DNA from 3 places in the Streptomyces sp. NPDC016309 genome. Region 3 is predicted to be linked to each of the others. Evidence: riboswitches for the same ligand, from Rfam matches in the RefSeq annotation. Region 3 holds a riboswitch; each other region holds the start of a gene.
What was found. Region 3 has a riboswitch for cobalamin ahead of cobN (cobaltochelatase subunit CobN). Riboswitches for the same ligand answer to the same signal wherever they lie in the genome.
Positions count from the first base shown of each region.

Region 1: it holds a riboswitch for cobalamin, as region 3 does, so the genes downstream of both, ACF068_RS09850 (energy-coupling factor ABC transporter permease) here and cobN (cobaltochelatase subunit CobN) in region 3, are expected to answer to the same signal.
Region 2: it holds a riboswitch for cobalamin, as region 3 does, so the genes downstream of both, ACF068_RS01665 (ribonucleoside-diphosphate reductase subunit alpha) here and cobN (cobaltochelatase subunit CobN) in region 3, are expected to answer to the same signal.

Region 1 is NZ_JBIBSG010000003.1:446,066-456,173, reverse strand. Features, by position in the region: gene ACF068_RS09875 (SpoIIE family protein phosphatase) at 1-1,342, shown strand, start outside; gene ACF068_RS09870 (DinB family protein) at 1,358-1,867, shown strand; gene dhaK (dihydroxyacetone kinase subunit DhaK) at 2,092-3,078, shown strand; gene dhaL (dihydroxyacetone kinase subunit DhaL) at 3,084-3,707, shown strand; gene dhaM (dihydroxyacetone kinase phosphoryl donor subunit DhaM) at 3,704-4,105, shown strand; cobalamin riboswitch at 4,145-4,377, shown strand; gene ACF068_RS09850 (energy-coupling factor ABC transporter permease) at 4,407-5,090, shown strand; gene ACF068_RS09845 (energy-coupling factor ABC transporter substrate-binding protein) at 5,087-5,539, shown strand; gene cbiQ (cobalt ECF transporter T component CbiQ) at 5,546-6,295, shown strand; gene ACF068_RS09835 (energy-coupling factor ABC transporter ATP-binding protein) at 6,292-7,143, shown strand; gene ACF068_RS09830 (FAD-dependent oxidoreductase) at 7,253-9,286, shown strand; gene ACF068_RS09825 (PadR family transcriptional regulator) at 9,313-9,849, shown strand; gene ACF068_RS09820 (HAD-IC family P-type ATPase) at 9,985-10,108, opposite strand, start outside.
Region 2 is NZ_JBIBSG010000001.1:372,123-382,230, forward strand. Features, by position in the region: gene ACF068_RS01630 (carbohydrate ABC transporter permease) at 1-220, opposite strand, end outside; gene ACF068_RS01635 (carbohydrate ABC transporter permease) at 328-1,350, opposite strand; gene ACF068_RS01640 (extracellular solute-binding protein) at 1,487-2,773, opposite strand; gene ACF068_RS01645 (GntR family transcriptional regulator) at 3,068-3,832, shown strand; gene ACF068_RS01650 (DUF3311 domain-containing protein) at 3,953-4,231, shown strand; gene mctP (monocarboxylate uptake permease MctP) at 4,228-5,856, shown strand; gene ACF068_RS01660 (GNAT family N-acetyltransferase) at 5,932-6,435, shown strand; cobalamin riboswitch at 6,455-6,612, shown strand; gene ACF068_RS01665 (ribonucleoside-diphosphate reductase subunit alpha) at 6,751-9,108, shown strand; gene ACF068_RS01670 (ribonucleotide-diphosphate reductase subunit beta) at 9,108-10,108, shown strand, end outside.
Region 3 is NZ_JBIBSG010000007.1:301,344-311,451, forward strand. Features, by position in the region: gene ACF068_RS20000 (SDR family oxidoreductase) at 1-59, opposite strand, end outside; gene ACF068_RS20005 (GNAT family N-acetyltransferase) at 73-771, opposite strand; gene cobN (cobaltochelatase subunit CobN) at 768-4,412, opposite strand; cobalamin riboswitch at 4,446-4,584, opposite strand; gene ACF068_RS20015 (cobalamin biosynthesis protein CobG) at 4,591-5,781, shown strand; gene ACF068_RS20020 (precorrin-8X methylmutase) at 5,778-6,425, shown strand; gene ACF068_RS20025 (precorrin-2 C(20)-methyltransferase) at 6,422-7,909, shown strand; gene ACF068_RS20030 (TerD family protein) at 8,181-10,108, shown strand, end outside.

The DNA.
Region 1 (10,108 bases), on a different contig from region 3:
CCTGATCGCGGTGCCGATCCGGGCGCGGGGGGTGCTCCTGGGAGTGGCGAACTTCTGGCGGGCGGGCACCTCCGCGCCCTTCGACGAGGACGACACGTCCTTCGCCGAGGAACTGGCCGCCCGGGCGGCGGTCGCGATCGACAACGCCCGCCGCTACACACGCGAGCACGCCATGGCCGTGGCCCTCCAGCGCAGCCTCCTGCCCCGCGGCACGCCCGACCAGGACGCCCTGGAGGCGGCCTACCGCTACCTGCCCGCCCGGGCCGGTGTCGGGGGCGACTGGTTCGACGTGATCCCGCTGTCCGGCGCCCGGGTGGCGCTGGTGGTCGGCGACGTCGTCGGCCACGGCCTGCACGCCGCCGCCACCATGGGCCGGCTGCGTACCGCCGTGCACAACTTCTCCACCCTCGACCAACCGCCCGACGAACTGCTGGGGCACCTGGACGAGCTGGTCACCCACATCGACGCGAACGAGGCCGTCGAGGAGGAGCGGGACGGCCAGGGCATCACCGGCGCCACCTGCCTGTACGCGATCTACGACCCGGTGTCCGGGCGGGTCACCGCCGCCACCGCCGGCCATCCGCTGCCCGCGGTGGTCCTGCCGGACGGGAACGTGTCCTTCCTGCCCGTCCCGGTCTCACCGCCGCTGGGCCTGGGTGCCGGACTGCCGTTCGAGACCGCCGAGGCGTCCCTCCCCGAGGGGTCGACGCTGGTGCTCTACACCGACGGGCTGATCGAGGAGCGGGGCCGCGACCTGGACGCCGGTCTGGAGGCGCTGCGCGGCGCGCTGGCGGCGACCGGCCGTACCCCGGAGGACACCTGCGCCGCGGTCGTGGAGGCCATGCTGCCCGCCCAGCCCGGCGACGACATCGCGCTGCTGGTGGCCCGTACCCACCGCCTCGACCCGTCGGACTTCGCCCGGTGGGACGTCCCCCGGGACCCGGCCGCGGTGGCACCGGTGCGCGCCGCGTGCGCCCGCCGCCTGGCGGACTGGGGCCTGGGCGACATCAGCTTCAACACCGAACTGATCCTCAGCGAGCTGATCACCAATGCCATCCGCTACGGCGGCGACCCGATCAGCGTGCGGCTGCTCCGCGGCCGCAGCCTGATCTGCGAGGTCTTCGACGGCAGCAGCACCTCGCCCCACCTGCGCCGTGCGAAGACCACCGACGAGGGCGGCCGCGGCCTGTTCCTGGTCGCCCGGTACGCCGAGCGCTGGGGTACCCGGTACACCCCGGAGGGCAAGGTCATCTGGACGGAGCAGTCCCTCCAGGCGACGGCCGCGGACCCGGCGGCGACCGGCGACGAGCTGCTCGACCAGTGGAGCGACGACACGTGGTGAAAGGCGGTGCGCACGATGAACGGCGCGGGTGTGCTGGTGGACGGATTCGGGCGGGTGCGGGAGGCCGTGCACGACGCGGTCGGGGGGCTCTCGCCGGAGCTGCTGCACGCGCGGCTGGACCCGGGGGCCAACACCATCGCCTGGCTCGTCTGGCACCTCACCCGCATCCAGGACGATCACGTGGCCGGCGTCGCCGGCGAGGAGCAGCTCTGGCTGTCGGAGGGATGGGCGGACCGGTTCGGCCTGCCGTTCCCGGCGACGGCGACGGGCTACGGGCACACCGCCGAGGAGGTCGGGTCGGTACGGGTGCGGACGCCGGCGCTCCTGCCGGATTACTACGACGCCGTCCACGAACGGACCGTCGGATTCGTCCGGACCCTCCGTGACGCCGACCTGGACCGCGTCGTGGACACCTCCTGGTCGCCCCCGGTCACCCTGGGCGTGCGCCTGGTCAGTGTCGTGGCGGAGGACCTCCAGCACGCGGGACAGGCCGCGTTCCTCCGGGGCTGCCTGGAGCGCCGTTGACGCCGCGCGCACGCTCCGGCGCCGGAGCGACGCCTACGGGGACGCGTCGGGGGCCGTGCCCGGGGACGCGGCGGGGGACGCCTCGGGGGCCGTGTCCGGCGCGATCCGGTCCGATGCCCGTCACCGCCCCGATACTGGGCCGGACGGCCCGTCACCGGGGTGCCGGGAGGGCGGCCGGCAGCCAGGACCACCTGCTCGCACCAAGCTGGGAGGCACCGTTGAGAATGCTGATCAACGTACCCGAGACCGTGGTCGCCGACGCGTTGCGCGGGATCGCGGCCGCACATCCGGAGCTCACCGTGGACGTGGAGCACCGGGTCGTCGTCCGGCGGGACGCGCCGGTCGCCGGGCAGGTGGCGCTGGTGTCCGGGGGCGGGTCCGGTCACGAGCCGCTGCACGCCGGGTTCGTGGGGCCGGGGATGCTGTCGGCCGCCTGCCCCGGTGAGGTGTTCACCAGCCCCGTGCCGGACCAGGTGGTACGGGCGGCGGCGGCCGTGGACAGTGGGCGCGGGGTGCTCTTCGTCGTCAAGAACTACACCGGTGACGTGCTGAACTTCGAGATGGCCGCCGAGCTCGCCGAGGACGAGGGCGTCCAGGTGGCGAAGGTCGTCGTGGACGACGACGTGGCCGTCGCCGACAGCACGTTCACCGCCGGACGGCGCGGGACGGGGGCCACGCTGTTCGTGGAGAAGATCGCCGGAGCGGCGGCCGAGGAGGGTGCGCCGCTGGAGCGGGTGGAGGCGATCGCCCGCCGGGTGAACGCGAGCGCGCGCAGTTTCGGGGTGGCGCTCAGCGCCTGCACCACCCCCGCGAAGGGCAGCCCCACGTTCGACCTGCCGCCGGGCGAACTGGAGCTGGGCATCGGCATCCACGGCGAGCCGGGCCGGGAGCGGCGGCCCATGATGACCTCCCGCGAGATCGCCGACTTCGCGGTCGACGCCGTCCTGGAGGACCTGCGGCCCGGCGGTCCGGTGCTGGTGCTGGTCAACGGCATGGGGGCGACACCGCTGCTGGAGCTGTACGGGTTCAACGCCGAGGTCCAGCGCGTGCTGGGCGAGCGGGGCGTTCCCGTGGCCCGTACGCTCGTCGGCAACTACGTGACCTCGCTCGACATGGCCGGGTGCTCCGTGACCCTGTGCCGGGCCGACGAGGAACTGCTGCGACTGTGGGACGCGCCGGTGCGGACCGCCGCGCTCCGCTGGGGACGGTGAGGGGCGTGCTCGACGCGGACTTCTTCCGGCGCTGGCTGACCGGGGCGGCGGCCGCCGTGGACCGGGAGGCCGGCCGGCTCACCGAGCTGGACGCGGCGATCGGCGACGCCGACCACGGCGCCAATCTGCGACGCGGTTTCGCCGCGGTGGTCACGGCCCTGGAGGACGAGCGGCCCGGGACACCGGGGGCCGTGCTCACCCTCGCCGGGCGGCAGCTCATCTCCACGGTCGGCGGCGCGTCGGGGCCGTTGTACGGGACGCTGCTGCGGCGCACGGGCAAGGCTCTGGGCGACGCCGCCGAGGTGGCGCCGGTGCAACTGGCCGAGGCGCTGCGGGTGGGCGTGGCGGCGGTGGCGCAGCTCGGCGGGGCGAAGGCCGGGGACAAGACGATGCTGGACGCGCTGGAGCCGGCCGTCGAGGCACTGGCCGAGTCGCTCGGCGAGTCGCTCCCGGCGGCGGCGGAGGCGGCGGACCGGGGCGCCCTGGGGACCGTGCCGATGCGGGCCCGCAAGGGCAGGGCCAGTTACCTGGGTGAGCGCAGCGAGGGGCACCAGGACCCGGGGGCGACGTCCTCCGCCCTGCTGTTCGCGGCGCTCGCCGAGGCGGGGGCGGAGCGGGGCGGCCGGTGAGCGGGCAGGTGGGTGTGGTCCTGGTCTCGCACAGCGCGGCGGTGGCGTCCTCCGTGGCCGAGCTGGCGCGGGGCCTGGCCGGCGGCGGCACCGCGCCGGTGGCGGCCGCGGGCGGCACCCCGGACGGGGGGCTCGGCACCAGCGCGGAGCTGATCACGCGGGCGGCGACGGCGGTCGACGGCGGTGCGGGGGTGGCCGTCCTGGTGGACCTGGGAAGCGCCGTCCTGACGGTGAAGGCCCTGCTCGCGGAGGGGGACGAGCTGCCCGAGGGCACCCGGCTGGTGGACGCGCCGTTCGTGGAGGGGGCCGTGGCGGCGGTGGTCACCGCGTCGGCGGGCGGTGACCTGGACGCGGTGGTGGCGGCGGCGTCCGAGGCGTACGGCTACCGCAAGGAATGAGGTGTGCCCCGCGGGTGGAGCCGGGCCGTGCGCCGACGCGCGGCTTGTGATGTACCTGGTCAACGCACTACTGTCGCAGGGCCTTGGTGTACGGGAAACCGGTGCGGTACCGGTGCGGCCCTCGCCACTGTGATCGGGAAGTCCGGCTCCACTCCCGGGGACCACCTCGGGAAGCCACTGGAACGTCGCGGGGAACCGCGTCGTCCGGGAAGGCGGAGCCGCGGCGGCATGACCCGTCAGCCAGGAGACCGGCCAGGGCGCGTTGTCCATCCACGAGGTGCTGGAGAGGGTCTCCTTCCATATGCATATCGCCGAGGGCTATCTGCCCCCCGTGCACGCGGCCGCCTGGAGCGTCGCGGCCGCCCCCTTCGTCGTCCACGGGGTCAGGGCCCTGACCCGTGAGGTCAAGGCCAATCCGGAATCGACCCTTCTGCTCGGTGCGTCCGGCGCCTTCACGTTTGTGCTGTCCGCCCTGAAACTGCCCTCCGTGACGGGCAGTTGCTCCCACCCGACCGGCACGGGGCTGGGCGCGATCCTGTTCCGGCCGCCGATCATGGCGGTGCTGGGCACCATCACGCTGCTGTTCCAGGCGCTGTTGCTGGCCCACGGCGGCCTGACGACCCTGGGCGCCAACGCGTTCTCCATGGCGATCGTCGGTCCGTGGGCCGGCTACGGGACGTACCGGCTGCTGCGCCGTTTCGAGGTGCCGCTGATGGTGAGCGTGTTCTTCGGGGCCTTCGTCGCCGACCTGTCCACGTACTGCGTCACCAGCGTGCAGCTCGCGCTGGCGTTCCCGGACCCCAGCAGCGGGGTGGCCGGCGCGCTGGCCAAGTTCGGCGGCATCTTCGCGATCACTCAGGTTCCGCTGGCGGTCAGCGAGGGGCTGCTCACCGTGCTGGTGATGCGGCTGCTGATGCAGTCCAGCAAGGGTGATCTGGCACGGCTCGGCGTCGTGTCCGCGAACAAGGAGGCCGTGGCCCGATGAGCCGTAACGCCAGGATCAACTCGCTGCTGCTGCTCGTCGTGGTCGCGCTGGCCGTCCTGCCGCTGGCCCTGGGCATGGGCGACCACAAGGAGGAGCCGTTCACGGGCGCCGACGGGCAGGCGGAGACGGCGATCACCGAGTCCCACCCGGACTACGAGCCGTGGTTCACCCCGCTGTACGAGCCGCCGTCCGGCGAGATCGAGTCGGCGCTGTTCTCGCTCCAGGCCGCCCTGGGCGCCGGTGTACTGGCCTACTACTTCGGTCTGCGGCGCGGCCGCCGGCAGGGCGAGGCCCGGGCACGGGCGGGGTCCCCCGGCGGGGACGCCCCGGCGGCGGACACCCCGGGTACCCCGGACACCCCGGGCACTCCCGGCACCCCGGACGCGGCACCGGCCGACGCGGTCGGCGCGGGTGGCTCCGGGGCCGACGCGCCGCGGACGCCGGCGTAACCGCCGGTGCTGCCGATCGACGCGGCGGCGCACAGCAGTCGCTGGCGCCGCCGCCATCCGTGCGAGAAGGCCGCGCTGGGCTTCGGCCTGACGCTGCTGGCCGTGTGCCTGCCGCCGTGGCCGGGGGCCGCGCTGGTCGCCGCCGCGACCCTCGTGGTGCTGCTCGGCCCGGCCGGGGTCCCGCCGCGCCGGCTGTGGCGGGCGTGGCGCGTCCCGCTCGGCTTCTGTGTGACGGGCGCGCTGCCCCTGCTGTTCCAGGTTGGCGGGGCGGAGGGGTTCGTCACGCTCGCGCCCGACGGGCCGGCGCACGCCGGGCGACTGCTGCTGCGCACGTCGGCGGCCTCGATGGGCGTGCTGCTGTTCGCGTTCACCACCCCGGTGTCCGACGTGCTGCCCCGGCTGGTCCGGGCGGGCGTCCCGGCGCCGGTCGTCGACGTGGCGCTGGTGATGTACCGGATCAGCTTCCTGCTGCTGGACGCGGTCCGGCGGATCCGGGAGGCGCAGGCGGCGCGGCTCGGGCTGACGAGCCGGGCGGCCACCTGGCGCTCCCTGGCGGGCCTGGGCGCGACCGCGTTCGTGCGCGCCTTCGACCGGGCGGCGCGGCTCCAGACGGGGCTGGCCGGGCGGGGCTACGACGGCACGCTGCGGGTGCTGGTGCCGCCCACGGCGGTGTCCGGGCGCTTCCTCGCCGCGACGGGCGTGCTGCTCGCCGGGCTCGTCGTCGCCACCTTCGTACTCGAGAGGTTCCTGCCATGAATGCTCCCGCCGTCGTGGAACTCGTCGGTGCGGGATACGCCTACGAGGACGGTCCCGCCGTGCTCGAGGGCGTCGACTTCGCCGTGCCGGAAAAGCGCTCCATCGCGTTGCTGGGCCGCAACGGGGGCGGCAAGACGACGATGCTGCGGCTGCTGAGCGGTGGCCTGCGGTGCGCGAGCGGCCGGTTGCGCCTGGAGGGGCGCGACGTGTCGTACGACAGGGCGGGGCTGACCCGGCTGCGGACGACGGTGCAGCTCGTGGTGCAGGACCCGGACGACCAGTTGTTCGCGGCGTCCGTGGGCCAGGACGTGTCGTTCGGGCCGCTGAACCTGGGCGTGCCGGAGGCGGAGGTGCGCGAGCGGGTGCGGGAGGCGCTGGAGGCGCTGGACATCGCGGCGCTGGAGGACCGGCCGACGCACCTGCTGTCGTACGGGCAGCGCAAGCGGGCCGCGATCGCGGGCGCGGTGGCCATGCGGCCCCGGGTGCTGGTCCTCGACGAGCCGACGGCCGGTCTGGACCCGCACGGCCAGGAGCGGCTGCTGGCCGTCCTGGACCGGTTGCGCGCCTCCGGGACCACGGTCGTGATGGCGACGCACGACGTGGACCTGGCGCTGCGCTGGGCCGACGACGCGGCGGTCCTCACCCCGGACGGGCTGCGCACCGGTCCGGCGGCGGAGCTGCTGGCCGACCAGGCCCTGCTGGACGCGGCCCGGCTGCGCCGCCCGTGGGGGATGGCGGTGGCGCGGGTGCTGCGGGAGCGGGGCCTGCTGGGGGCACAGGAGCCGGGCCCGCGCACCCCGGAGGAGCTGGAGGACTGGGCGGCGGCCGCGGTCCCGGGCGGCGCGTAGGCGGCGGTACGTAGCGGAGGTCACGCCCCGATCCTTATGCAACTTGTTGCACAAGGCCCCCGGGGTCGTCTACAACTGGGGCGACGACATCGCGCGAGGAGGCGCCCCCATGACTGCGACCCCGGCCCCGGCCCCGTACCCGCACCTGCTCAGCCCCCTGGACCTGGGGTTCACCACCCTGCCCAACCGGGTGCTCATGGGGTCCATGCACGTCGGGCTGGAGGAGGCGGAGAACGGCTTCGCCCGCATGGCCGCCTTCTACGCCGAGCGCGCCCGCGGCGGCGTCGGGCTGATCGTCACCGGTGGCATCGCGCCCAACGACGCGGGCCGGCCGTACGAGGGCGGGGCCAGGCTCACCACCGAGGAGGAGGCCGCGCAGCACCGGGTCGTGACGGACGCGGTGCACGCGGCCGGCGGGCGGATCGCGATGCAGATCCTGCACTTCGGGCGGTACGCCTACCACCGCGACCTGGTCGCGCCGAGCGCCCTCCAGGCGCCGATCAGCCCCTTCGTGCCGAACGAGCTCACCGACGCCGAGGTCGAGCGGACGATCGAGGACTACGTACGGGCCGCGGAGCTCGCCAGGTCGGCCGGGTACGACGGCGTCGAGATCATGGGCTCCGAGGGCTACCTGATCAACGAGTTCATCGCCGCCGCGACGAACCGGCGCGAGGACCGCTGGGGCGGGTCGTACGAGAACCGCGTCCGCTTCCCGCTGGAGATCGTCCGCCGCACGCGTGAGCGCCTCGGCGAGGACTTCATCCTGATCTACCGGCTCTCCATGCTGGACCTGGTGCCGGGCGGCTCGACCCTGGAGGAGGTCGTCGCGCTCGCCCGGGAGATCGAGGCCGCCGGTGCGACGATGATCAACACGGGCATCGGCTGGCACGAGGCCCGGATCCCCACCATCGCGACCTCGGTGCCGCGCGGCGCGTACACCTGGGTCACCAAGAAGCTGATGGGCTCGGTGTCCATCCCGCTGATCACCAGCAACCGCGTCAACACCCCGGAGGTCGCCGAGAGGATCCTGGCGGAGGGGCGCGCGGACATGGTCTCCATGGCCCGGCCCTTCCTCGCCGACCCGGAGTTCGTGGCCAAGGCCGCGGACGGGCGGCCGGAGACCATCAACACCTGCATCGGCTGCAACCAGGCCTGCCTGGACCACACCTTCAGCGGGAAGATCACCTCCTGCCTGGTCAACCCGCGCGCCTGCCACGAGACCGAGCTGGTCCTCTCCCCCACCCGGCTGCGCAAGCGGATCGCCGTCGTCGGCGCCGGGCCGGCCGGGCTCGCCTGCTCGGTGGCGGCCGCCGAACGCGGCCACGAGGTGACGCTGTTCGACGCCGCGGACGAGGTCGGCGGACAGCTCAACATCGCCAAGCGGGTGCCGGGCAAGGAGGAGTTCGACGAGACGCTGCGCTACTTCCGCACGCAGCTCGAACTGCGCGGCGTGGACGTGAAGCTGGGCACGTACGCCACCGCCGAACTGCTCGCCGGGTACGACGAGGTGGTCGTCGCGACCGGCGTCACCCCGCGCACGCCCGCCATCGAGGGCGTGGACCACCCGAGCGTGGTCAGCTACCTGGACGTCCTGCGGGACGGGGCGCCGGTCGGCGAGCACGTGGCGATCATCGGGGCGGGCGGCATCGGTTTCGACGTGGCCGAGTTCCTCACGGACGGCGGCGAGGGCGCGAGCCAGGACGCCGAGACCTACTTCCGCCAGTGGGGCGTCGACACCGCGTACGCGGGGCGCGGCGGGCTGCGCGCGCCGGAGCGGCCGAAGCCGCCGCGCACGGTGCACCTGCTCCAGCGCAAGACGTCCAAGGTCGGCGCGGGGCTGGGCAAGACGACCGGGTGGATCCACCGCACCGAGCTCAAGCACCGGGGCGTGACCATGGTCGCGGGCGCGTCGTACGACCGGATCGACGACGAGGGCCTGCACATCACCGTGGACGGTGAGTCCCGTACCGTGCCGGTCGACACGGTGGTGCTCTGCACGGGGCAGGAGCCGAGGCGCGAGCTGTTCGACGAACTGGCGGCGGCCGGGGTGCCGGTGCACCTGATCGGCGGCGCGGACGTGGCGGCGGAGCTCGACGCCAAGCGCGCCATCGACCAGGGGACGCGGCTGGCGGCGACCCTGTGACGGTGCCGCGTCCTTAGGATGCGGTCATGTCACTGCCGCACGCGATCCTCACCGCCCTGCTCGAGAAGCCGTCCTCGGGTCTGGAACTGACCCGCCGCTTCGACCGGTCGATCGGCTACTTCTGGTCGGCCACGCACCAGCAGATCTACCGCGAGCTGGGGAAGCTGGAGCAGGCGGGGCACATCCGGGCCCTGCCCGCCCCGGTGGTGTCCCGGGGGCAGAAGAAGGAGTACGAGGTGCTGCCCGCGGGCCGGGCGGAGTTGACGGACTGGGTACGGCGCACCGAGGACCCCAAGCCGATCCGGGACGCCCTGCTGCTGCGGCTGCGGGCCGCGGCGGTGGTGGGGACGGAGGGCCTCGCGGACGAGCTGCGCCGCCACCTGGCCCTGCACCGGGCCCAGTTGGAGGACTACCTGGGCATGGAGGAGCGGCAGTTCCCGCCGGAGCGCGACTCCGAGGCGGACCGGCTGCGGCACCTGGTGCTGCGCGGCGGGATCGAGCTGGAGCGGTTCTGGACGGCGTGGCTGACGGAGGCGCTGGCGGAGTTCGACCGCGACCGCTGACGGCCCCGGCCCGGGCCCGCCGCACACCCGTCCCCCGCCGCCCCGCCCCGGCCGGCCCCGCCCCGGCCGGGCGTCCGGGGCCGCGCGACCACCCGCTGCCCGATCGGCTTCGACCGCCGGCCCCTGCGCCAGGGCCTACGACAGGGCCTTCCGCCAGGCGGCTTCGCGCAGCAGGCGCAGGCCGTTGAGGCCGACCAGGACCGTGGAGCCCTCGTGGCCGGCCACGCCCAGCGGCAGCGGCAGGTGCCCGGCCAGGTCC
Region 2 (10,108 bases), on a different contig from region 3:
TCGCCGCCAGGGCGACGACCAGGGCCAGCAGGACGGCTCCGATCGTGACGGTGAGGCTGTTGCCCACGTACGTCCAGAACAGGTCGACGCCGGTGGCGGTCGGGTAGTTCTCGAACGTCGGGACGAAGAGGAACACCGGGTCCTTGCTGAGGATCTCCGACTGCGGCTTCAGCGAGGAGCTGAGCATCCAGTAGACGGGGAAGACGAACAGCGCGGCCAGGACGAGCGCGGCGGCGTTCTTGGCGACCGTCCCCGGCCGGAGCGGCTTCCTGCGGCGGAGGACCTGCGGGGTGGGGGCGGCGGCCTCGGTGGTGGCGGTGGTGGTGCTCACTGCTCCTCCTCCTGCTTCAGGATCAGGCGGAAGTAGAAGGACATGGCCGCGATCAGCATCACGATGGTCAGTACGGAGATGGCGGCGGCGACCCCGTAGTGGAACTGCCCCTGGCCCTCGATGTAGGCGAACACGGGCAGGGTCTCCGACCCCCGGTCGGGGCCGCCGAGGTTCATCGCGTACACCTGGGCGAACGCCTTGAAGATCCAGATGATCTCCAGGAACGTGGTGATCAGGAAGAACGGCTTGAGGTTGGGGAAGACCACGGACCAGAACGTCCGCCAGCCGTTCGCGCCGTCCATCTTCGCCGCCTCGTACAGCTCGCCGCCGACGGTGGTGAGGGCCGCGTACATGTTGAGCGCGACGAACGGGATCGAGCCCCAGACCAGCAGGATCATCACGATCACGAGGGTGGAGAAGCCGGTCTCGAACCAGTTGTGCTGTTCGTAGCCCGCGAAGCCGAGGGTGCGCAGCAGCCAGTTGACGACGCCGAACTGCTCGTCGAACAGCCACCGGAAGACGGTGACGGAGGCGACGATCGGCATGGCCCAGGCGAGCATCAGCGACAGGGACAGCACCAGGCGCATCTTGGTGCCGAGCCGGTTGAGCAGCAGGCCGATCAGGGTGCCGAGGAGCATGATCAGGGCGACGTTGGCCGCCGTGAAGACGACGCTGCGGACCACGACGGTCCAGAACTGGGAGTCCCCCAGCAGCTCGGTGTAGTTCTCGACGCCGTTCCACTCGGGCTTCCGGGTGATCAGTTCCCTCCGGCCGACCTGCTGGAAGGAGAGGATCACGTTGCGGACGAGCGGGTAGAGCAGGAGCACCGCCATGGACAGGACGGCGGGGGCGATCAGCAGGTAGGGCAGCACCCCGCCGGGCAGGGAGCGCCTGCCGCGAGGAGGCTTCGGGGCGTTCTTCGAGCCGGCCGGGGGTGGCGGGGTCTTCGGCGTCCCCGCCGCGCTCCCGGGCGCGTCCTGGGGGGCGGCGCTCACCGCTCCCTGGGAGTCCACGGTCATGGTCTTCTTCCTCGCGGTTCTGTGCTGACCGGGTCATGGACCCGGTGGTGCGACCGGCATGGGGTCACCGGTCGCACCACCGGGGGGCTGGCGACCGCCGCGGGCCGCACCCCTGGGGCGACCCGCGGCGGTGCGGTCACTGCTGGTTGACGCGCTCGGTGATCACCTTGTCGGCCGCCTCGCCGGCCTTCTTGGCGTCCTCGCCCTTCAGGACCTTGGTCATGTAGTCCTTGATCGGGTTGGGAGCGGTCTCGACGTTCGCCCAGCCCGGGGTGACCGGGGTGATCTTGCCGACGGGCGCGGCCTTGGCCATCGCCTCGGCGAAGGAGCCGGCGGCCGGCTTGAACTGCGCCGCGTCGTTGTTGGGGAGCAGCGCGCCCTGGGTGGCCTCGGCGTACTTGGCCATGTGCTCCTTGCCGGCGGCGAGCGCCAGCCACTCCTTGGCCAGGTCCTTGTTCCGCGAGCGCTCGGACACCGCGAGGTTCGAGCCGCCGAAGAAGACGGAGCCGGGCTTGTCGGCGGTCTTGCCCGGGATGGGGAAGTAGCCGAAGTCGGCGGTCTTGCCGGCCTTCTTCATGGCGTCGATCGCGCCGCCGGCCTCCCAGCCGAGGCCGATCCAGGACGCCACGCCGCCCTTGGGGACGATGTCGGTGGACTGCTGGGGGGTCGCCTCGTCCTTGTCCTTGGGAGCGGTCGAGTACGACTGGAGCTCCTTGTAGAAGTTCATGGCGGCCACGGCCTCGGGGGAGGACAGGTTGCCCTTCCACTTGTCGCCGTCCTTGACGGCGAGGTCGCCGCCCTCGTCCCAGACGAAGCCCGCGTAGACGTACCAGCTCTGGCCGGGCAGGTAGATCGGCTGGGTCTTGGCGTCGGACGCCTTGAGCTTCTTGAGGCCGTCGATCCACTCGGCGCGGGTCTTCGGCGGGGTCACGCCGGCCTTCTTGTAGGCGGCCTTGTCGTAGACGACGACACGGTTGGCGGCGTACCAGGGGGCGGAGTAGAGCTTGCCGTCCAGCTCGTTGGAGGCGAGCATGCCCTTGTTCCAGCCGTCGGCCCCGAGCTCGGCCTTGTCCTCGGTGAGGTCGGCGAGGCCACCGGTGGCGGCGTAGCCGGCGGTCTGGGTGTTGCCGAGCTCGATGACGTCCGGCGGGGCGTCCTCGGAGAGGGCCGTGGTGACCTTCTCCTGGATGCCGTTCCACTGCTGGATCTCGACCTTGACCTTGACGCCCTTGTGCTTGGCCTCGAACTCCTTGTTGACGTTCTTGATCCACGCGTCGGGAGCCGAGCCGTCCATCACCCAGACGGTCAGGGTCTTGTCGCCACCGGCGTCGGAGCCGCCCCCCTTGCCGTCGTCCGAGCCACACGCGGCAATACCGACCATCATGCCCGCGACGCCTATCGCCGCGATGAGCTTGCGCTTCACGCCACCCTCCTCAGGGATGCCTGCAAACCCTGCCCCCACCGCGAAGCCATACCGGTGTACTGCCCGTGCTGCCCGTGGGACTGGGACCTGGTCTTTAATGGTTTAGACCAGTAACCCGGAGCTTGGCCTAGACCTTTAGGGGTGTCAAGGGTGTATAAGAAGGGCAGTCGGGTCCGTTACCGGACCGACACCTGAGGGAGGGCGACGACCCGTGACCGGTCCGTGCCACCATGTGAGCCGCAATAGACGGAGGAGCCGGTGACGGCAACAGCACAGGAGTCGGGAAGGCGGGTCATGGCCACGGATGGAGGCGGCACCGAGACCGAGGGCGGGGCAGCCACCCGCACCGCGCGCGTGCCCAAGTACTACCGCCTCAAGCGGCACCTGCTGGACATGACGGAGACCATGCCCCCCGGTACGCCCGTACCGCCGGAGCGGACGCTCGCCGCCGAGTTCGACACGTCCCGCACGACCGTCCGGCAGGCGCTCCAGGAACTGGTCGTCGAGGGACGGCTGGAGCGCATCCAGGGCAAGGGCACGTTCGTCGCCAAGCCCAAGGTCTCGCAGGCGCTCCAGCTCACCTCGTACACCGAGGACATGCGCGCGCAGGGCCTGGAGCCCACCTCGCAGCTCCTCGACATCGGGTACGTGACGGCGGACGACACCCTCGCCGGGCTGCTCGACATCTCCCCCGGCGGCCGGGTGCTGCGCATCGAGCGGCTGCGGCTGGCGAGCGGCGAGCCGATGGCCATCGAGACGACCCACCTGTCGGCCAAGCGCTTCCCGGCGCTGCGGCGGTCGCTGGTCAAGTACACCTCGCTCTACACGGCGCTGGCCGAGGTGTACGACGTCCACCTCGCCGAGGCGGAGGAGACCATCGAGACCTCCCTGGCGACGCCCCGGGAGGCGGGCCTGCTCGGGACCGACGTGGGCCTGCCGATGCTGATGCTCTCCCGGCACTCGCTGGACGAGAACGGCGAACCGGTGGAATGGGTGCGCTCGGTGTACCGGGGCGACCGGTACAAGTTCGTGGCCCGTCTCAAGCGGCCCAACGGCTGACGCCACCGAGATCCTTACGAGACCCGTCCGTTATCCGGACCGGGGTTCCGCGCGGCGGACCGGTCCCCTAGATTGCGTGCGCATTACGCCATGTGATCAGCGAGGGGACGGAGTCGCCGTATGACACAGGAGAAACAACCAGCAATCACCCCGGTGCGGGTGGTGGTGGCGCTCTGTCTGTTCGCGCCCTTCGTGGCGATGCTGTGGGTCGGCTCGTACGCGAAGGTCGAGCCGACCCTCGCCGGGATCCCGTTCTTCTACTGGTACCAGATGGCCTGGGTCGTCATATCGACCGTGCTGACGATGGTCGCGTACCAGCTCTGGCACCGTGACCAGCGGGCCCGCGCGGCGGCGCGCGGGTCCTCGGCCCCCTCCGCCCAGGGGGGTGCGTCGCGGTGAACGACGGCGTGAACGGCGTCGCGCTCGCCGTCTTCATCTTCTTCTTCCTGGCCGTCACGGTCATGGGCTTCATGGCCTCGCGCTGGCGCAAGGCCGAGAACGAGCACAGCCTCGACGAATGGGGCCTGGGCGGCCGCTCGTTCGGCACCTGGATCACCTGGTTCCTGCTGGGCGGCGACCTCTACACGGCGTACACCTTCGTCGCCGTCCCGGCGGCGATCTACGCGGCCGGCGCGGCCGGCTTCTTCGCCGTCCCCTACACGATCCTCGTCTACCCGCTGATCTTCACCTTCCTGCCGCGCCTGTGGTCGGTGTCCCACAAGCACGGGTACGTCACCACCTCCGACTTCGTCCGGGGACGGTTCGGCTCGAAGGGCCTGTCGCTGGCGGTGGCCGTGACCGGCATCCTCGCCACCATGCCGTACATCGCGCTCCAGCTCGTCGGCATCCAGGCGGTGCTCGACGTGATGGGCGTGGGCGGTGGCGAGACCACCCACTGGTTCGTCAAGGACCTGCCGCTGCTCATCGCCTTCGGTGTCCTCGCGGCGTACACCTACTCCTCCGGGCTGCGGGCGCCGGCGATGATCGCCTTCGTCAAGGACACGCTCATCTACATCGTCATCGCGGTGGCGATCATCTACATCCCCATCAAGCTCGGCGGCTTCGACGAGATCTTCAGCAAGGCGGGCGAGGCCTACGCGCAGATCAACCCGGCGACCGACAAGCCGCGCGGCGCGCTGGTGCCCGGGGAGATGGGCCAGTGGGGGTACGCGACGCTCGCGCTCGGCTCGGCGCTGGCGCTGTTCATGTACCCGCACTCCATCACGGCGACGCTGTCCTCGCGCAGCCGTGACGTGATCCGCCGCAACACCACCATCCTGCCGCTGTACTCGCTGATGCTGGGCCTGCTGGCCCTGCTGGGCTTCATGGCGATCGCGGCCGGCGTGAAGGTGCAGAACGGCCAGCTCGCCATCCCGCAGCTGTTCGAGGACATGTTCCCGGACTGGTTCACGGGCGTCGCCTTCGCGGCCATCGGCATCGGCGCGCTGGTCCCGGCGGCCATCATGTCGATCGCCGCCGCCAACCTGTTCACCCGCAACATCTACAAGGACTTCCTGAAGCCGGACGCCACGCCGGAGCAGGAGACCAAGGTGTCCAAGCTGGTGTCGCTGCTGGTCAAGGTGGGCGCGCTGGCCTTCGTGCTCACCATGGACAAGACGGTCGCCATCAACTTCCAGCTCCTCGGCGGCATCTGGATCCTCCAGACCCTGCCGGCGCTGGTGGGCGGCCTGTTCACCCGGTGGTTCCACCGCTGGGCGCTGCTGGCCGGCTGGGCGGTCGGCATGGTCTACGGCACGGCGGCGGCGTACGGCGTCGCCAGCCCGACCCAGAAGCACTTCGGCGGCTCGTCCGCCGAGATCCCGGGCATCGGCGAGATCGGCTACATCGGTCTGACGGCGTTCGTCCTCAACGCCCTGGTCGTGGTGGTCCTGACGTTCGTGCTCCGGGCGACCAACGCGCCGGACGGCGTCGACGAGACGTCCCCCGGGGACTACACGGCCGACGCGGGCGACCCGGGCGTGAAGGTGGAGCTCCCTCCGGCCACGGCGGGCGCCGGGCACTGACCCATCCGCGTACGAGGGCCGTCGTGCCTCCCCCGGTGGGGGCACGGCGGCCCGTTCGTTGTGCACTCTGGCCCCATGGACATCACCATCAGGGCGGTACGGCCGGAAGAACACGAGACGCTCGCCGACGTCACGGCCCAGGCCTACCTCGGCGACGGGTTGCTGGCCTTCGGGGAGAGCGACGAGTACCTGATCGAGCTGCGGGACGTGGCCGGGCGCGCCGCGCGGGCCGAGGTGCTGGTCGCGGTCGCGGAGGACGAACGGGTGCTCGGGGGCGTGACGTTCGTCCCCCGGGGCGGCGGTCCGTGGGGCGGGCACGCGCGGGACGGGGAGGCGGAGTTCCGGATGCTGGCGGTGGCGCGGGCGGCCCGGCGGCGCGGCGCGGGCGAGGCGCTCGTACGGGCGTGCGTGGAGCGGGCGCGGGAGGTGGAGGGGTGCCGGCGGCTGGTGGTGTCCTCGTGGCAGTCCATGCGGGCGGCGCACCGGATCTGTGAGCGGCTGGGGTTCGACCGGACCCCGGAACGGGACTGGCAGGCCGCTCCGGGCGTCACGCTCCGCACCTACGCCGTGGAACTCTGAGCCCCGGTCGACACAACATGTGGGGGGTGCCTCAATCGGCGCCCCCCACATGTATGCTCGTCCTCGCTGTCGCCGCAGGGGAATCCGGTGCAATTCCGGAACTGTCCCGCAACGGTGTGTTGGTGTGCCTCTGGGTACGTACGAGTCCGAAGACCTGCCGACAGCGCGCCCGGACCGTCCGGCCCGGGTGCCCAGACGTCCGGGCCTCGCGGAGTGGGCCGGTGGACGCGGTGCCCTGCGCCCCCGTACCCGGGCGTGCCCGCTCCCCTGCCCGCGCCGCCGGTGGCCCCGAGCCGAGCGAGGGAGAGCCCCCACGTGACCATCGCGCCAGCCGATCCGGTTTCAGCGATCGAGAGCGACGGAAACGACGGACCCGGGACCGTACTGCTGCGGACCCTGACCGACCTCACCGCCGATCTGCCCGACACCGACCCCGGCCGGGTCGCCGCCGCCGCGCTGCGCGGCCGGCACGCCGGGTCCGACGAGGCGGAGCTCCGGGAGCTCGCCACCGAGGCGGCCGCCGGTCTGATCGCCGAGGACCCGGCGTACTCCCGGCTCGCGGCGCGGCTGCTGGCCCGGACCATCGCGGAGGAGGCGGCGGGGCAGGGCGCGGTGGCGTTCTCGGCGTCGGTGGCCGTCGGGCACCGGGAGGGCCTGATCGCGGACCGCACGGCCGCGTTCGTCTCGCTCCACGCGGACCGGATGGACGCGCTGGTCGACCCGGCCGGGGACGACCGGTTCGGCTACTTCGGGCTGCGGACGCTGTACTCGCGCTACCTGCTCCGCCACCCGCTCACCCGCAAGGTGATCGAGACGCCCCAGCACTTCATGCTGCGGGTGGCGGCGGGCCTCGCCGAGGACGACTCGGTGCGCGCCCTGGACGAGGTCGCGGCGCTGTACGGGCTGATGAGCCGGCTGGACTACCTGCCCTCCTCCCCCACGCTGTTCAACTCCGGCACGCGACACCCGCAGATGTCCTCGTGCTACCTGCTGGACTCCCCGCTGGACGAGCTGGACTCCATCTACGACCGCTACCACCAGGTCGCGCGGCTGTCGAAGCACGCGGGCGGCATCGGCCTGTCGTACTCCCGCATCCGGGCGCGCGGTTCGCTGATCCGGGGCACCAACGGGCACTCCAACGGCATCGTGCCGTTCCTGAAGACGCTGGACGCCTCGGTGGCGGCAGTGAACCAGGGCGGGCGGCGCAAGGGCGCGGCGGCGGTGTACCTGGAGACGTGGCACGCCGACATCGAGGAGTTCCTGGAGCTTCGGGACAACACCGGTGAGGACGCCCGGCGCACCCACAACCTGAACCTGGCGCACTGGGTCCCCGACGAGTTCATGCGCCGGGTCGACGCCGACGCCGAGTGGTCGCTGTTCTCGCCGGCCGACGTGCCGGAACTGGTCGACCTGTGGGGCGAGGCGTTCGACGCCGCCTACCGCGCCGCCGAAGCGAAGGGCCTGGCCCGCAAGACCATGCCCGCCCGGGACCTGTACGGCCGGATGATGCGGACCCTGGCGCAGACCGGCAACGGCTGGATGACGTTCAAGGACGCCTCCAACCGCACGGCCAACCAGACGGCGCAGCCGGGCCACACGGTCCACTCCTCGAACCTGTGCACCGAGATCCTGGAGGTCACGGACGACGGGGAGACCGCCGTCTGCAACCTGGGCTCGGTGAACCTCGGCGCGTTCGTCAGCGGCGGCGACCTCGACTGGGAGCGGCTGGACGCGACCGTCCGCACGGCCGTCACGTTCCTGGACCGGGTCGTCGACATCAACTTCTACCCGACCGAGCAGGCCGGGCGCTCCAACGCGAAGTGGCGGCCGGTGGGCCTGGGCGCGATGGGCCTCCAGGACGTGTTCTTCCAGCTCGGGCTGCCGTTCGACTCGCCCGCGGCCAGGGCCCTGTCGACGCGTATCGCCGAGCGGATCATGCTGGCCGCGTACGAGGCGTCCGCCGACCTCGCCGAGCGCAACGGCCCGCTGCCGGCCTGGAAGAAGACCCGTACCGCGCGCGGGGTGCTGCACCCCGACCACTACGACGTCGAGCTGAACTGGCCGGAGCGGTGGGAGGCGCTGCGCGCCCGCATCGCCGAGGTCGGCATGCGCAACTCGCTGCTGCTGGCCATCGCGCCGACGGCGACGATCGCCTCGATCGCGGGCGTGTACGAGTGCATCGAGCCGCAGGTGTCCAACCTGTTCAAGCGCGAGACGCTGTCGGGCGAGTTCCTCCAGGTCAACTCCTACCTGGTGGCCGAGCTGAAGCGGCTCGGCGTGTGGGACGCGAAGACCCGTGAGGCGCTGCGCGAGTCCAGCGGCTCGGTCCAGGGCTTCACCTGGATCCCGGCCGAGGTGCGCGAGCTGTACCGGACGGCGTGGGAGATCCCGCAGCGCGGCCTGATCGACATGGCGGCGGCCCGTACGCCGTTCCTGGACCAGTCGCAGTCGCTGAACCTGTTCCTGGAGACGCCGACCATCGGCAAGCTGTCGTCGATGTACGCGTACGCCTGGAAGCAGGGCCTGAAGACGACGTACTACCTGCGCTCGCGCCCGGCGACCCGGATCGCCCGCGCGGCCCGGGCGTCCGTCCCCGTCCCCGCGCAGGTGACCCCGGAGGACGCGGTCGCCTGCTCCCTTGAGAACCCCGAGTCCTGCGAGGCCTGCCAGTGATGTCCGCTTCCCCCGAGAAGAACCTGCTCGACCCGGGTTTCGAACTGACCCTCCGCCCGATGCGCTACCCGGACTTCTACGAGCGCTACCGGGACGCCATCAAGAACACCTGGACGGTGGAGGAGGTCGACCTCCACTCCGACGTGGCGGACCTCGCCAAGCTGACGCCCGGTGAGCAGCACCTGATCGGCCGGCTGGTCGCGTTCTTCGCGACCGGTGACTCGATCGTGGCGAACAACCTGGTGCTGACGCTGTACAAGCACATCAACTCCCCCGAGGCGCGGCTGTACCTGTCGCGGCAGCTCTTCGAGGAGGCCGTGCACGTCCAGTTCTACCTGACGCTGCTGGACACCTACCTGCCCGATCCGAAGGACCGGGCGGCGGCGTTCGACGCCGTGGAGAACATCCCCTCCATCCGGGAGAAGGCGCAGTTCTGCTTCCGCTGGATGGACTCGGTGGAGAAGATCGAGCGGCTGGAGACGAAGGCCGACCGGCGCCGCTTCCTGCTGAACCTGATCTGCTTCGCCGCCTGCATCGAGGGTCTGTTCTTCTACGGCGCCTTCGCGTACGTGTACTGGTTCCGCTCGCGCGGTCTGCTGCACGGCCTGGCGACCGGCACCAACTGGGTGTTCCGCGACGAGACGATGCACATGAACTTCGCGTTCGAGGTCGTGGACACCGTCCGCAAGGAGGAGCCGGACCTCTTCGACGATGCGCTCCAGCAGCAGGTCACCGACATGCTGCGGGAGGCCGTCGAGGCGGAGCTCCAGTTCGGCCGCGACCTGTGCGGTGACGGCCTGCCGGGCATGAACACCGAGTCGATGCGGCAGTACCTGGAGTGCGTGGCCGACCAGCGCCTGACGCGTCTGGGCTTCGCCCCGGTGTACGGCTCGGAGAACCCGTTCTCCTTCATGGAGCTCCAGGGCGTCCAGGAGCTGACGAACTTCTTCGAGCGCCGCCCGTCCGCCTACCAGGTGGCGGTGGAGGGCTCGGTCGACCT
Region 3 (10,108 bases):
CGGGCGACACGGCCGCCGATACGGCCACTCGCCCCGGTCACAGCGATCACGGATGACATACCGGCGAGTGTGTCAGGCGTACACCTCGGTGACCTCCAGCACGCGCGCGGTGATGCGCCCGTCCGGCGTACGCCCCGGGTCGGCCAGGTAGGCGCGGTAGGCGTCCTCGGTCGGGAACCGCACGAGGTGGACCTCCGACAGCCCGTCGGCGGTCCGCAGCCGCCGCTCCAGCCGCCCGCCGTGGCGCGGGAGGAGGGCGAGCGCCTTCTCCTCGTACGCCGTGGCCTCGTCCACCGCGTCGGCCGGGTAGTCCAGGAGCACGGCCAGTTGGAAGGACGGGGCGGGCGGGCCGTCCAGCGGCTTGTAGAAGTGGACGTCCACGTTCCCGCCGGGGAAGCCCTCGGAGCGGCCGGTCTCGACGTAACCGAGGCGCCGGTAGAAGGCGGGCGCCTGGAAGGAGAACGACGACACGATCACGCGATCGCAGCCGCGCCGCCGCGCCTCCTCCTCCGCCGCGCGCAGCAGCCGCGTCCCGAGCCCGGTGCCGCGCCGGTCCTCGCGGACCCAGACCATGGAGACGCCGGCGAGTCCGCCCCACGTCCAGCCGGTGAGCCCGCCGGTGATCTCGCCCGTCGCGTCGTCGGTGGCGCGCACCGACAGCCCGGCCTCGTCGGAGGCGCCCGTGGCGGCCCGGTTGAAGGCCGTCAGCTCCGCGTCGAGGCGGGCCGCCAGTTCCTTGTCCTCGCCGCCGGCCGTGAGCGTCGTCGTCACTTGTCCTCCAGGTCTCCCTCGGTCTCCAGGAAGACCTGCTTCAGCCGCTCCAGGATCGCCGGGTCGGGCTTCTCCCACATGCCGCGCGACTCGGCCTCCAGCAGCCGCTCGGCGATGCCGTGCAGGGCCCAGGGGTTGGCCTCCTGGAGGAACGCCTTGTTCTCCGGGTCGAGCACGTAGGTCTCGGTGAGCTTGTCGTACATCCAGTCGGCGACAACGCCGGTCGTGGCGTCGTACCCGAAGAGGTAGTCGACGGTCGCTGCCAGTTCGAAGGCGCCCTTGTAGCCGTGGCGGCGCATCGCCTCGATCCAGCGCGGGTTGACCACCCGGGCGCGGAAGACGCGGGAGGTCTCCTCGACGAGGGTGCGGGTGCGGACCGACTCGGGGCGGGTGGAGTCGCCGATGTACGCCTCGGGGGCGGTGCCCTTGAGCGCGCGGACGGTCGCGACCATGCCGCCGTGGTACTGGAAGTAGTCGTCGGAGTCGGCGATGTCGTGCTCGCGGGTGTCGGTGTTCTTGGCCGCCACCGCGATGCGCTTGTACGCCGTCTCCATCTCGTCGCGCGCCGGGCGTCCTTCGAGGCCGCGCCCGTACGCGTAGCCGCCCCAGACCGTGTACACCTCGGCGAGGTCGGCGTCGGTGCGCCAGTCGCGCGAGTCGATGAGCTGGAGGATGCCGGCGCCGTAGGTGCCGGGCCGGGAGCCGAAGATACGGGTGGTGGCGCGGCGTTCGTCGCCGTGCTCGGCGAGGTCGGCCTGGGCGTGGGCGCGGACGAAGTTGTCGTCGGCCGGCTCGTCGAGGGAGGCGGCGAGGCGGACGGCGTCGTCCAGGAGCCCGATGGTGTGCGGGAAGGCGTCCCGGAAGAAGCCCGAGATGCGCAGCGTCACGTCGATCCGGGGCCGGCCCAGCTCGGCGAGCGGGATCGCCTCCAGGCCGGTGACGCGGCGGGAGGCGTCGTCCCAGACGGGGCGGACGCCGAGGAGCGCGAGGGCCTCGGCGACGTCGTCGCCGGCGGTGCGCATGGCGCTGGTGCCCCACAGGGACAGGCCGACGGAGTCGGGCCACGCGCCGTTGTCGTCGCGGTAGCGGGTCAGCAGCGACTCGGCGAGCGCCTGGCCCGTCTCCCACGCGAGGCGGGAGGGGACGGCCTTGGGGTCGACGGAGTAGAAGTTGCGGCCGGTCGGCAGGACGTTGACCAGGCCGCGCAGCGGCGAGCCGGACGGTCCGGCCGGGACGAACCCGCCGTTCAGGGCGTGCACGGCGTGGTCCAGCTCGTCGGTGGTGGCGGCGAGGCGCGGGACGACCTGGCGGGCGGCGAAGTCGAGGACGGCGGCGACGGCGTCGTCGTAGCCCTCGGCGACCGTGGCGACGGCGGCCGGGTTCCAGTCGGCGGCCTCCATGGCCTCCACCAGGGCGCGGGCCTTGGCCTCGGCCTCGTCGGCGCCGGTGCGGGTGGCGGCGGACTCGTCCAGGCCGAGGGCCTCGCGGAGGCCGGGCAGGGACTGGGTGCCGCCCCAGATCTGGCGGGCGCGGAGGATGGACAGGACCAGGTTGACCCGCTCGGGGCCGGTGGGGGCGCCGCCGAGGACGTGCAGCCCGTCACGGATCTGGGCGTCCTTGACCTCGCACAGCCAGCCGTCGACGTGCAGCAGGAAGTCGTCGAACCCGTCGTCGTCCGGGCGGTCCTCCAGACCGAGGTCGTGGTCGAGCTTGGCGGCCTGGATGAGCGTCCAGATCTGGGCGCGGATGGCCGGCAGCTTGGACGGGTCCATGGAGGAGATCTGCGCGTACTCGTCGAGCAACTGCTCCAGGCGGGTGATGTCGCCGTACGACTCGGCGCGGGCCATCGGCGGCACCAGGTGGTCGACGAGCGTGGCGTGCACGCGGCGCTTGGCCTGGGTGCCCTCGCCCGGGTCGTTGACCAGGAACGGGTAGACCAGCGGGATGTCGCCGAGGGCCGCGTCGGGGCCGCAGGCGGCGGACAGGCCGGCGTTCTTGCCGGGCAGCCACTCCAGGTTGCCGTGCTTGCCGAGGTGGACCATCGCGTCGGCGCCGAAGCCGCCGTCCTCGGCGCGGGCGGCGATCCAGCGGTAGGCGGCCAGGTAGTGGTGCGACGGCGGCAGGTCCGGGTCGTGGTAGATCGCGATCGGGTTCTCGCCGAAGCCGCGCGGCGGCTGGATCAGGATGAGGAGGTTCCCGCGCCGCAGGGCGGCGAGGACGATGTCGCCCTCCGGGTTGCGGGAGCGGTCCAGGAACATCTCGCCGGGCGGCGGGCCCCAGTGCCGCTCGACCTGCTCGCGCAGCTCCGCCGGCAGGGCGGCGTACCAGCGCTTGTAGTCGGCGGCCGGGATGCGGACCGGGTTCTTGGCGAGCTGCTCCTCGGTGAGCCAGTCCTGGTCGTGGCCGCCGGCCTCGATCAGGGCGTAGATCAGCTCGTCGCCGTCGCCGGACGCGAGGCCCGGGACGTCCTCGGCGCCGAAGTCGTAGCCCTCCTCGCGGAGCCGGCGCAGCAGTGCCACGGCGGAGGCGGGGGTGTCGAGGCCGACGGCGTTGCCGATGCGGGAGTGCTTGGTGGGGTACGCGGAGAGGACCAGCGCCAGGCGCTTGTCGGCGTTCGGGATGTGCCGCAGCCGGGCGTGCCGGACGGCGATCCCGGCGACGCGGGCGGCGCGCTCGGCGTCGGCGACGTACGCGGGCAGGCCGTCGGCGTCGATCTCCTTGAACGAGAACGGCACGGTGATGAGGCGGCCGTCGAACTCGGGGACGGCGACCTGGCTGGCGGCGTCGAGCGGGGAGAGGCCCTCGTCGTTCTCCTCCCAGGCGGCCCGCGAGCCGGTCAGGCACAGGGCCTGGAGGATCGGCACGTCCAGGGCGGCGAGGGCGCCGGCGTCCCAGGCCTCCTCGTCGCCGCCCGCCTGGGCCTCGGCGGGCTTGGTGCCGCCGGCGGCGAGGACGGTGGTGACGACCGCGTCGGCCGTGCGCAGGCTCTCCAGCAGCTCCGGCTCGGGGGCGCGCAGCGAGGCCACGTACAGCGGGAGGGCCTGGCCGCCGGCGTCCTCGATGGCGTCGCAGAGGGTGGAGACGAAGGCGGTGTTGCCGCTCATGTGGTGGGCGCGGTAGTAGAGCACGGCGACCACGGGGCCGGTGGTGGCGCGCGCGGTGCGCTCCAGGGGGCCCCAGGTGGGGGCGGCGGCCGGGGGCTCGAAGCCGTGGCCGGTGAGCAGGACGGTGTCGGAGAGGAAGCGGGCGAGCTGCTCCAGGTTGTCCGGACCGCCGTGGGCGAGGTAGGCGTGCGCCTCGGCCGCGATGCCGATCGGGACGGTGGAGGTCTCCATGAGCTGGGCGTCGGGGGCCTGTTCGCCGGTGAGGACGACCAGCGGCTTGCCGGTCGCGCGCAGCGCCTGGAGGCCGTCCTCCCAGGCGCGGATGCCGCCGAGGAGGCGTACGACGACGAGGTCGGCCCCGTCGAGGAGGCCCGGGAGGTCGTCCATCGGGAGCCGGGCGGGGTTGGCGAACCGGTACGCGACGGGGCCGCCGGCCGCGCGGGCGCTGAGCAGGTCGGTGTCGGAGTGCGACAGCAGCAGGATCGTCGTGGCGGGCGCCGGGGCGGGCGCCGTCTCGGGCGTGGTCGCGTGCGTCATGACGTGCGCAGGCCTTCCTCGGGGTGTCCGCGCCCCGGGTGGTCGTAGGACGGCGGGAGTTCCTGACTCGTCCGGTTTCCGGCCGGACTCACAGTGGCGGGACCGCGCCGGATTCTCACCGGGCTTCCTCCCTAGGGCCCTGGGACCCTGTGCCGTCTGCATAGTAGAGGCTGCGCGTATGCTCGCCGCCATGCCGCCCAGCTCACCAAATCCCCAGGACCGGGGTGAAGCGCACATACGGGACCGTGTCCGCGAGCGCGGTGACGCGTGCCCCGGTGCGCTCCGGCTGCACCGGGCCGACGACGGGTCGCTGGCCCGGCTCCGCCTCCCCACCGGCGTTCTGACGCACCGTCAAGTCCTGGCGCTGGCCGACGCGGCGGACCGCCTGGGCGACGGGCACCTCTCCCTCACCTCGCGCGGCAACGTGGAGTTGAGGGGCCTCGGGGAAGGCTGCGGACTCGGGCTGGTGGACCTGCTGCGGGACGCCGGACTGCTGCCGTCCGAACGGCACGAGCGGGTACGGAACATGGTGGTCTCGCCGCTCGCCGGCGCCGGCGTGCAGGCGTGGGCCGCGCGCCTGGACGAGCTGTTGTGCGCCGAGGACTGGACGCCGGAGCTCTCCGGCCGCTTCCTGTTCGCCGTGGACGACGGGCGGGGCGACGTGGCGGGCCTGGCCGCCGATGTGACGTTGATCGCAGAGCCCGCCGGGACCGGCCTGGTCCGGGTGGGGCGTACGACCCACCGGGTGTCCTCCGCCGACGCGCCCCGCGCCGCGCTCGCGGCGGCCGGGGCGTTCCTGGCGGCGGCCCGCGCGGCCGGCACCGGCGCCTGGCGGGTGCGGGAGCTGCCGGCTGGGCAGGACGTGGACGTGGACGGACACCTGCGCCGGGCCGGCGTCGCGGCGGAGCCCGTACCGGACGCGGCGTTCCCCACGTGCCCCCCGCCCGCGCCCGGAACGGCCGGCGACGGCATGCTGTCCGTCCTGGCCCGCCTCGGCCGGGTGACCACCGCCCAGTTCCGCGCCCTGCTGCCCGCCGGGGAGGTGCGGGTCACCCCGTGGCGCGGGTTCGTCCTGCCCGGCTTCACCGACCCGGCGGCGGCCCGCGAGCGGCTGCGCGCCCTGGACGGGGCCGGGTTCATCACCCGTACCGACTCCCCCTGGATCGGCGTCACCGCGTGCACCGGGCGCCCCGGCTGCGCCAAGTCCCTCTCCGACGTACGGGCGGACGCCCGGCCCCGCGAGGGCGCCCTGCCCGTCCACTGGTCCGGCTGCGCACGCCGCTGCGGCCACCCCCAGGGCGCGTGGACCGACATGGTGGCGACCGGCGAGGGCGCGTACCAGCCGACCGTACAAGGACCGACGAAATGAGCGAGAGCAGAGTGTTCGACTACGAGAAGGACGGGGCGGAGATCTACCGCCAGTCCTTTGCCACGATCCGCGCCGAGGCGGATCTCGCGGGCCTGCCGGCCGACGTCAGCCAGGTCGCCGTGCGGATGATCCACGCGTGCGGCATGGTCGACCTCGTCCGCGACCTGGCCTACACGCCGGACGTGGTGGCCCGCGCCCGCGAGGCGCTGCGCGCCGGCGCGCCGATCCTGTGCGACGCGCAGATGGTCGCCAGCGGCGTCACGCGCAAGCGGCTGCCCGCCGGCAACGACGTGGTCTGCACGCTCTCGGACCCGTCCGTCCCGGCGCTCGCCGCCGAACTCGGCACCACCCGCAGCGCGGCCGCCATGGAGCTGTGGCGCGACCGGCTCGAAGGGTCCGTCGTCGCGGTGGGCAACGCCCCGACCGCGCTGTTCCGGCTGCTGGAGATGATCGAGGCGGGCGCGCCCCGCCCGGCGGCCGTCATCGGCATACCGGTCGGGTTCATCGGGGCGGCCGAGTCCAAGGACGCGCTGGCCGCCTTCCCGGGCCTGGAGCACCTGGTGGTGCGCGGCCGGCGGGGTGGCAGCGCGATGGCGGCGGCGGCGATCAACGCGATCGCGCACGAGGCGGAGATCCAGGCATGAGCGGCAAGCTGTACGGCGTGGGGCTCGGCCCCGGCGACCCGAATCTGATGACGGTCGCGGCGGTGAAGGCCATCGCGGCCGCCGACGTGATCGCGTACCACTGCGCCCGCCACGGCCGTTCCATCGCCCGTTCCATCGCGGCCGAGCACATCCGCGAGGACCACGTCGAGGAACGCCTGATGTACCCGCTGACCGTCGAGACGACGGACCACCCGGGCGGGTACCGGGGTGCGCTGAACGACTTCTACGAGGAGGCGTCGGCGCGGCTGGCCGCCCACCTGGACGCGGGCCGCACGGTCGCCGTCCTCGCCGAGGGCGACCCGCTGTTCTACGGCTCCTACCAGCACATGCACAAGCGGCTGGCGGACCGGTACGACACCGAGGTCATCCCCGGTGTCACCTCGGTGAGCGCGTCGGCGGCCCGGCTGGGCAAGCCGCTGTGCGAGGCGGAGGAGATCCTGACGATCATCCCCGGCACGCTGCCGGAGGAGGAACTGACGGCCCGCCTGGCGGCCACCGACTCGGCCGTCGTCATGAAGCTGGGCCGGACGTTCCCGACGGTACGGCGCGCCCTGGAGCGGGCGGGCCGGCTGGACGACGCCCACTACGTGGAGCGGGCCACGATGGCCGGCGAACGGACCGGCGCCCTGGCGGACGTCGACCCCGGATCGGTCCCCTACTTCTCCGTGGCGGTGCTCCCGTCGCGCGTCGACTCCGGCCCGGCCGTGCCCGCCTCGGGCGAGGTCGTGGTCGTCGGCACCGGCCCGGCGGGCCCCCTGTGGCTGACGCCCGAGACCCGGGGCGCGCTCGCCTCGGCGACCGACCTGGTGGGCTACACCACCTACCTGGACCGGGTCCCCGTGCGCCCCGGCCAGGAGCGGCACGGCTCGGACAACAAGGTCGAGTCGGAGCGCGCCGAGTTCGCCCTGGACCTGGCCCGCCGCGGGCGCCGGGTGGCGGTGGTGTCGGGCGGCGACCCGGGCGTGTTCGCCATGGCCACGGCCGTCCTGGAGGTCGCCTCCCAGGACCCGTACCTGGACGTCCCGGTCCGCGTCCTGCCCGGCGTGACCGCCGCGAACGCCGCCGCCGCGAAGGCGGGCGCCCCGCTGGGCCACGACTACGCCACCCTCTCCCTGTCGGACCGGCTCAAGCCCTGGGAGGTCATCGCCGAGCGCCTCCGCGCGGCGGCCGCCGCCGACCTGGTGCTCGCCCTCTACAACCCGGGCTCCGCCAGCCGCACCTGGCAGGTCGCCAAGGCCCGCGAACTCCTCCTGGAACTCCGGGCCCCCGACACCCCGGTGGTCGTCGCCCGCGACGTGGGCGGCCCGGAGGAGTCCGTCCGCGTCCTCCCGCTCGCGGACCTGGACCCGGCGGAGGTCGACATGCGGACCCTGCTCCTCATCGGCTCCTCCCAGACCCAGGCGGTCCGCCGCGCCGACGGCACCACGATCGCCTGGACCCCCCGCAGGTACCCGGAGGCGTAACCCCGCCGGGGCCGGCGTCACCGCGACGCCGGCCCCCGCGCCCTTCCCGCCGCCACGGCATGCCGGCGCGGTGCCGCCGCCGGTACCCTCCGCCCCCACCTGCCGCCCTTACCGGGCGTCATGTCACGGCCACCCATTTTTTCGCGGTTCCGCACAGACCCCGGGCCTTGGACGCTAGGGTTCCGGAACAGTACATGTGTGACGCACCACACACTGTTTTCCGCTGGCTGCCGGGGTGCGTCCCGAGGCGGCTGTGCATCTGGGGGGCCGCATGCACACGATGGTCAAGGGCGCCAACATCGGTCTGTCGGCGCTCAGTGCGGACACCGGTTCCGTGACGGTGGGGCTGAGTTGGAGCAGCAGCACCGGTGAGGGCGACGCCGACGTGTCCGTGCTCCTGCTGAACGGCACCGGAAAGGTGCGCAGCGACGCCGACTTCTACTTCTACAACAACCCGGTCGCCGACGACGGAAGCGTGCAGCTTCTGGGCAAGACGCCCACCCCCGACGGCAGCGTGGACCGGATCAGCTTCGACCTGGAGGCCGTACCGCCCGACGTCGAGCGGATCATCGTGGCCGCCAGCCGGTACGACGGAGCGCATTTCGGTGAGCTGGACGACCTGTGCCTGTCGCTCGTCGACGGTGCGGGAGAGGGACTGGTCCGCTTCCCCGTCGACGACGCCGGTGTGGTGAGCGCCTTCATCTTCGGGGAGCTGTACCGGCGGGCCGGTGAGTGGAAGTTCCGCGCCGTGGGTCAGGGATACCACTCCGGGCTGGTCGGCCTGGCGACGGACTTCGGTGTCGACATCGAGGACGACACGGAGGAGGACGTCCCCGAAGCCGGGCCGAAGGAGGAGACGGTGAGCGGCCCGGTGCCGCCCGTGGTCCGGGAAGCGGCGCACGTCCCGCCGCCCAGGGCCGGCGAGGCCGCCCCGGCGGGAGCGGCCGCGCCCAGGAAGCCCGCCCGGCCACGCGCCGCGAAGAAGAAGGTGACCCTCCCGAAGACCGTCAAGAAGTCCCTCGCCGAGAACGAGTCCTGGCGGACCGCCCGGCTCTTCCCCGTGACCGCGCTCAAGAGCGACCGGGAGCGCGAGACGCGGGCCACGTCGGTCCTGCTGTCGGTGATGGCCCAGGTGCCGGAGTTCGGCCGGCGCCTCACCGCCGGCTTCGGCGCACCGGCGGGACGAATGGAGACGTTCACCGAGGTGTCGCTGCCGCACGGCGACTCCCCGAGGCGTCCCGACGGCGTCATCCGCGTCGAACGCGCCGGAAAGCTGTGGACCGCCCTCGTCGAGACCAAGACGAACGGCAACCCGCTCAAGTCCGAGCAGGTACAGGCCTACGTCGACATCGCCGCACGACGCGGTTACGAGGCCGTGATCACGCTGTCCAACGATGTCGCCCTCGAGGGCAGTCCGCTGGTCGACATCAAGATCGACGGGCGGCGCAAGCACAAGGTGGCCCTCTGGCACCTGTCCTGGGCCGAAGTCGCCCACCAGGCCCAGATGCTGATCCGGCACGAGGGCGTCGGGAACGCGGCGCACGCCTGGCTGCTCCAGGAACTGCTGCACTACCTCCAGCACGACAACTCGGGATGCCACGGGTTCCAGAACATGGGAGCGGCGTGGGTGCCGGTGCGGAACGGGATCGACAACGAGACCCTGTGCCAGGGCGACGCGCGGGCCACGGAGGTCACCGAGAGCTGGGAGCGGCTGATCCGGCAGGTGTGTCTGCGCCTGGGCGGTGAACTGGGGCGGAAGGTGCTGCCCGTCCAGCGCGCCAGACGAGGTACGGATCCCCGTACCCGCCGTGCCGAGATGGCGGAGCGGCTCTGCCTGGAGGGACGGTTGCACGCCGAGCTGCGCATGGAGGACACGCAGGGGATCCTCGCCATCACGGCGGATCTGCGCACGGGCAAGCTGCGCACATCGATCGAGCTGCCGTCGGCAGAGCAGGGCTACCCGCTCACCAGGGCCAAACGCCTGATTCGCCAGTTGGCGGCCGCTCCGGCGGACCTGCACATCGAGACCCTGGTCGCGGGACCGGGAGTGGGGCCGAGGGGCACCTTGGAACGGCTGCGCCCCGAACCCGCGGACATCCTGCCGAAGGACGGCGCCGAGATCGTCGGCTTCCGGCTCTCCCTCTTCAAGGGCATGGGTACGGGGCGCGGCTCTGCCGAAACCGGGTTCATCCGCAGCGT